Pedosphaera parvula Ellin514: one gene and its partner. The protein of the gene in region 2 binds, or shares a complex with, the protein of the main gene of each other region. Links are inferred from orthologs where the notes say so. Each region holds a gene or a part of one and is shown on either strand. Other genes may lie near its edges. The genes, in order: tig and rpsG.

Region 1 (3,231 bases), on a different replicon or contig from region 2:
ACCTTGGGAGGACTCTACGCTCGCGCAAAGGAGATGAAGAATCGTCCGCCATTCGACTTGCCAATCCTCTGGGAAAAACGCAAATCACATCTAAACTTGAAAACTCCCTTTAATTTTGTGAGCACTTGCGACATCATCGGTGGAAACTCCGGCAGCCCCGTGGTCAACCGCGCAGGTGAATTTATTGGCATTATCTTTGACGGCAACTTGCAAAGCTTGCCCTGGGATTACGCATATAACGACAAGCAAGGACGTGCTGTGTCCGTCGATTCCGCCGCCATCCTTGAAGCGCTGAACAACGTCTACGGCGCCAGGGAACTGGCGGGCGAACTGCTAAAAGGACGGCGCATTCAGTAAACCTCTTGCCTTAGCCGATGATTCACTATTATTGGGATGTATTTCTAGAGTTGATACGCACTCCGTTTCAGCACGTGGAATTAATTTGGGGTATTGTTCCGCTCTACTTTGGGCTCCTGTTGAATGAACTTACATCTGGTAAAGCGAACTTCCGCACCGCCATCCAGACTGGATTCAGCTTTCTCTGGGCCGCAGCGCAATGGCTTTATCCTTATTTCCGACCACACGCAACCGGCGCACGCCAGATCGAGTGGGGCTCGATGCCTGGCATCAATCTCGTGGTAACGATTCTGGTAATTGCCTTCGGTGCAGCCGCCCTCTTCAGTGGTATCCGGCGTCGATATCCCAAATATGGCTCCTTTCTTGGTTATACCCGCTTCAGCAACTACTTCATGATCACCATCTTTGCTATTCAGGCACATTATCCGGAGCTGGGGTGGACCTGGGATCGACTGATTGCCATCGCCCTCTTCGCGCTGCCTATTTGGTTGATCCTGCATTTCGGTTTGATGCCCATCCGCAAGTGATTGGGAAAACACCCGCCACTTCCTTCCTTTAGTGGATTAGACCGCGCTTTGCCTGAACATTTCAACCTGATAGCGCACTTGACGCCCTTTGCCGGGTTGGCTTACCCTTCCCGACTCGCTGGATGGCGAAAACCTATTATATTAGGAAAGCTGGTTTTGAGTTTAACGGAAAGGTTTGCTTGTGAACGTTACAGTTGAAAATTTAGCCCCATGCAAAAAGTTGGTTAGGGTGGAAGTCGAATCGCCGGAAGTTGACAAGGCGTTTGATTCCATGATCAAGGATTTCCAACGTCAGGCCGCGCTGCCAGGCTTTCGTCCGGGCAAAGCTCCCCGCGACATGGTCGTGAAGCGCTACGAGAAGGACATCCAGGACGAAGTCAAAAGGAAGCTCATCCCCGATGCCTACCGCAAAGCCATTGAAGAGCAAAAGCTCGAAGTAGTGGGCGCTCCGGACATCGAAGAGATCCAGTTCTCTCGCGGCCAGGCCCTCCAATTTGCCGCCACCATCGAGACCGCACCCGAATTCGAACTGCCCGAATACAAAGGCATCCCCGCGAAGCGCGAAACCACTCAGGTCACCGATGCAGACGTCGAACGCGCCATCAACATGCTCCGCGAACGTCAGACCAATTTCAACACCGTCGAGCGCGCGGCCCAGGCCGGCGATGTGGCCGTGGTCAATTACACCGGCACCACCGATGGCAAACCGCTGACTGAAGTCGCTCCCACTGCCAAAGGCCTTACGGAACAAAAGGGTTTCTGGATCAACATCGATAAGAACTCCTTCATCCCTGGCTTCGCCGATCAATTGATTGGCGCCAAGGCTGGCGATAAGCGCACGGTCAACGTCGATTTCCCTGCCGATTTCGTCACTCCTCAACTCGCCAATAAGAAAGGCGTTTACGAGGTCGAAGTCGTCGAAGTAAAAGAGAAGATTTTGCCAGCCGTCGATGACGCCTTCGCCAAGACTTACGGTGCCGAAAGCCTCGAGAAACTCCGCGAGGGCGTTCGCAAAGACTTGGAAAACGAGCTCACCTACAAGAAAACCCGCAGCGTTCGCAACCAATTGGTTGAAGAATTGCTCAAGCGCGTTTCCTTCGAACTGCCTGAATCTTCCGTCAATAATGAAACCCGCAATGTGGTTTACAATATTGTTCAGGAAAACCAGCAGCGCGGCATTCCCAAGGAAGTCATCGAACAGCAGAAGGATCAAATCTATTCTGCCGCCAATGACAGTGCCAAGACCCGCGTAAAAGCCGCCTTCATCTTCCAGAAAATCGCCGAGAAGGAAGGCATCAAAGTTTCCCAGGAGGAAGTCGCTCAACGGGTTCATCAGATGGCCTCCACCTACCAGGTTCCGGTCGAGAAGTTCGTCAAGGACTTGCAGCAACGCAATGGCATCGTTGAAATCTACGACCAGATTGCCAATGAAAAGGTTCTCGATTTCGTCCAGCAAAACGCGAAGATCGAAGACGTCGCCCCTGAGCCTGCTCCAGCAGCGAACCCGGCTTAATCAATCACTCTCCTCAAGAGGCGGGCAGCAATGCCCGCCTCTTTTTTATTGGCTGCGCCCGAACTTCTTTTCGAGCTCCCGATAATTCATTTCAATGAGCGTCGGCCGTCCATGCGGACATGTATAAGGCATGGCACAATGCCGCAAATCGTTAACCAAATTCTCCAACTCAGGTCCGCCCAATGGATCATTTGCCTTCACCGCATGTCGGCAAACCGTTTTGGCAATGGTATGCTCGCCCAAGCGCAGGCTGTTCACTTCCTCCCCTGCCGACTTCAATTCATCCACCAGTTCCAAAACAAACCGGCGCGGATCGCTCGCTCTTACAAACGGCGGCAGCGCATCCAGCAGAAATGTCCGCTCACCAAACTCACTCAGCCCGACCCCCAGGCGTGTCAACTCCGCCAATTGCCCCCGCAAAAACTGCGCGTCCCGCACCGATAACTCCACCGTCTCCGGCAACAAGAGCTTTTGCGACGCCGCACTCCCCTGCCCCTCCAGGCGGTTCAGCATCTGCTCGAACAAAATCCTCTCATGTGCCGCGTGTTGATCCAGCAACACCAACCCGCGATCGGATTCCAGCACCACGTACAATCTTCCAACCACGCCCACCACCCGCAATGGCACATTCAACAACGGCACTGGTCCCGCTGATAACTGACTCGCAACACTCGTCGCACTCGGTTGCACGGCCAGGCTGGCAATCGGCAATTGCGAACTCGCCGGCATCACCGGCCGCGCTGGCTCAATCGGTGTCCTCGCCTCCCACAACGGCGCTTTGTTCGCGACCCCACCCGCACTCGCCGGCGCAACCAGGTTCGATCGTTGCAACAA
Region 2 (3,214 bases):
GTCTTTACGTTCGCTGCCCTGAATGACCATTAGGCGGCTGACGCGTTCACGTTTGCGCGTGCGCGGATTATAAATGGTATCACCCTTCTTGAGCTGACCCGAATAGACGCGGAAAAATACCAATTTACCGGCATAGGGATCGGTCCAGAGCTTGAATGCGAGAGAACAGAACTTGGCGTTATCGCTGGTTTCAACTTTAACAACATTGTCAGTCCCAACTTCGGTACCCTCGGCACCAGGGACGTCCAAAGGACTCGGCAAATAGTCGATCACGGAATCAACCAAGACCTGGACCGCCTTCTTTTTGAAAGCTGAACCGCACAGAACCGGGATCAGTTCAATCTTGCAAGTCAACCGACGGATCGCAGCTTTAAGTGTGGGCGCATCAATGGGCTTTTCTTCCAAAACCAGTTCAGCCAGCGAGTCATCCTTGTTGGAGACAGCATCGATGAGTTCCTGACGGGCAGCCGCAGCCTTTTCCTTAAGATGCTCAGGAATATCCTTGATCTCGTAATTCAGACCTTCATTGGCGATATCACCAGCACCCCAAACAATTGCCTTCTGGTTAACCACGTCAACAACGCCTTCAAAATTCTCTTCAGCACCAATAGGCAGGAAGATGGGGAATGCATAGGCATTCAACTTCTTGCGCATGTCATTCAGTGCATTCTCAAAGTTTGCCCCGGTGCGATCCATCTTATTGACGAATGCAATGCGAGGAACTTTGTACTTGGTCGCCTGTCGCCAAACAGTCTCCGACTGAGGCTGCACACCTGCCACTCCGCAAAATACCGCTACTGCCCCGTCCAACACGCGCATCGAGCGTTCGACTTCAGCCGTGAAATCAACGTGACCGGGGGTGTCGATGATATTAATGCGATGGGGAACATTCAGGAATGCTTTGTAGATATCATTCTCATTCGCCTTCGTTGCTTTCTGGGTCCAGAAGCACGTAACGGCGGCAGAGGTGATGGTAATGCCACGCTCCTTCTCCTGCTCCATCCAATCCGTAACCGTATTGCCGTCATCTACGTCACCAATCTTGTGGATCAGCCCCGTGTAGAACAGGATACGCTCGGTGGTAGTGGTCTTACCAGCGTCAATGTGTGCGGCGATACCAATATTGCGCGTCCGCTCCAGGGTGTAAGGCCGGTTGGGCGCGTTTACCGATTTATTTTCAACTACAGCTTCCATCTAAAATTTGGAGAATAAAAACGCCCCGAGATTATTCGGCCTTCGGGGCGCGTTTTGATTATTGTTTAACTACCAACGGAAATGAGCGAACGCCTTATTGGCCTGCGCCATCTTATGCACTTCATCGCGTTTGCGAATTGCATTCCCCTGCCCTTGATAGGCTTCCATAATTTCCGCCGCGAGGGCTTCCCTCATCGGAATACCTTTACGGGCGTCTGCAAAGTCAACCAGCCATCTGAGCGCCAACGCAAACTGGCGATCTGGAGTTACCTCCACAGGCACCTGATATGTTGCACCACCAACGCGACGAGGCTTAACTTCCAACCGCGGCTTGGCGTTGTCAACCGCACGCTGCAAAATTTCTAAAGCATTTGCGGTCGGATTCTTTTCCGAGAGCTGGTCGAAGGCACCGTACACAATACGCTGTGCAGTGCTCTTCTTGCCACTCTTCATAACCGTGTTGACCAAACGCGAGACGAGGACATTACCATACTTCGCATCTTTGACAACAGGTCTTTTTACTGCTTGACGACGTCGGGACATAAAACGTTATTTCTTTTCTGCAGTCTTGGCTGCCTTGGGCCGTTTAACTCCGTATTTGGAACGACTTACGCGGCGCTTTTCCACTCCGGCGGCATCTAACGTGCCACGCACAATGTGATAACGCACGCCCGGCAAATCCTTAACACGCCCACCACGCACGAGCACGATTGAGTGTTCCTGCAGGTTGTGCCCTTCATCAGGGATATAAGCGATTACTTCGAAACCGTTGGTCAAACGCACCTTGGCCACTTTCCGCATTGCGGAGTTGGGCTTCTTGGGCGTACGTGTCATCACTTGGATACACACACCACGACGGAATGGCGCTACTTCCAAGGCGGGCGACTTGGACTTGCGCTTTAATTTGTTACGGCCCTTTCGGACCAGTTGATTTATAGTCGGCATTTCAGCTTCAGCGTTTGCGCTCGTTTCCTCGGAAATCGAGGAAACGGAGCGCGGATAATATCAAAGCAACTTCACGTTGCAACTAGTATTTAATTTTTTTTTCAAATTAACTCGCGACCAGTGGATTTTCCGTTGCAATTGCAGGCTCTGGAGCCGGCTCTTCTTCAACTTCAACCAATGGTTTCAACTTAATTCTCCGATGATAATCGAAACCTGTTCCAGCCGGGATGATGTGACCCATGATCACGTTCTCCTTAAAGCCAATCAGGTTGTCTACCTTCGCCAGTGTGGCGGCTTCCGTCAACACGCGGGTCGTGTCCTGGAAAGGAAGCTGCGCTCAGGAAGCTCTCGGTCTCCAATGATGCCTTGGTAATGCCCAGCAACACAGGCTGTGCTTCGGCAGGCTTACCACCCATCTTCTCGACTCGTGCATTCTCTTCCTCGAATGCGATCTTGTCAACTTGCTCACCCCACAGGAATGTGGTGTCTGCCGGCTCGGTGATGCGCACCTTGCGCAGCATTTGACGAACAATGATCTCGATGTGTTTGTCGTTAATTGTCACACCTTGGAGACGATAGACTTCCTGCACCTCATTCACGAGATGTTCCTGCAGTTCTTGCGGCCCGCAGATATCGAGAATTTCGTGCGGATCAACTGGACCTTCTGTCAGCTGTTGACCTTTGCGGACGTAATCACCCTTGAAGACAATCACGTGCTTGCCGATTGGAATCAGATGTTCCTCTTCCAATGCAGTCGCCTGATTCTTGATCACGATGCAGCGCTTGCCGCGAACACTCGGTCCGAAATCAACGATACCGTCGATCTTGGAAATCTCCGAAGCATCCTTCGGACGACGCGCTTCGAACAACTCGGCTACACGCGGCAAACCACCGGTGATGTCCTTCGTTTTCGAAGTTTTGCGTGGTGTCTTCGCCATCAAAGTACCCGCGACGATTTTATCACCAGCGTTCACAACGATGTGCGCACCTGAAGGAATCGGGTAATTGGCCAGTGCCTCACCCTTTTCATCCGTGATCACGATTTGCGGATGCAAATCTTCTTTATGTTCGATGA

Evidence for each region.
Region 1: the proteins of rpsG (region 2) and tig are in contact, whole or in part, in a crystal structure (PDB 3GTY), measured with the Thermotoga maritima proteins. The link is inferred for Pedosphaera parvula Ellin514 from one-to-one orthologs. Residues at the interface, in WP_004081843.1 of Thermotoga maritima: Lys34, Lys52, Lys55, Glu59, Arg62, Gln63, Glu66, Asn67, Lys69, Val71, Arg95, Ala109, Lys110, Lys111, Gly112, Arg113, Pro114, Glu117, Glu121, Ile124, Ala125, Tyr127, Asn128, Asn129, Thr130, Gly131, Lys135, Asp139, Arg142, Met143; in WP_004081061.1 of Thermotoga maritima: Glu122, Val124, Val129, Leu130, Tyr133, Glu188, Gly259, Ile262, Tyr263, Glu266, Ser270, Glu273, Gln274, Glu277, Arg308, Gln311, Ile312, Ser315, Tyr316, Glu325, Arg329, Arg336, Leu363, Phe366, Trp367, Arg373, Leu377, Arg381, Leu384, Glu387.

Annotation. Positions count from the first base shown.
Region 1 is NZ_ABOX02000024.1:69,785-73,015, reverse strand. The notes cover bases 323-3,231. They hold tig (trigger factor), read left to right. Parts: upstream 323-1,065; coding sequence 1,066-2,397; downstream 2,398-3,231. Other genes in these bases: mutL (DNA mismatch repair endonuclease MutL), read right to left, coding at 2,443-3,231; CFLAV_RS18200 (hypothetical protein), read left to right, coding at 375-884; CFLAV_RS18205 (S46 family peptidase), read left to right, coding at 323-357. In the rest of the region: more of CFLAV_RS18205, read left to right, coding at 1-322. UniProt on the Bacillus subtilis protein: Involved in protein export. Acts as a chaperone by maintaining the newly synthesized protein in an open conformation. Functions as a peptidyl-prolyl cis-trans isomerase.
Region 2 is NZ_ABOX02000010.1:124,203-127,416, forward strand. What follows is about bases 1-2,892. They hold rpsG (30S ribosomal protein S7), read right to left. Parts: upstream 1,738-2,892; coding sequence 1,264-1,737; downstream 1-1,263. Other genes in these bases: fusA (elongation factor G), read right to left, coding at 1-1,194; rpsL (30S ribosomal protein S12), read right to left, coding at 1,744-2,139.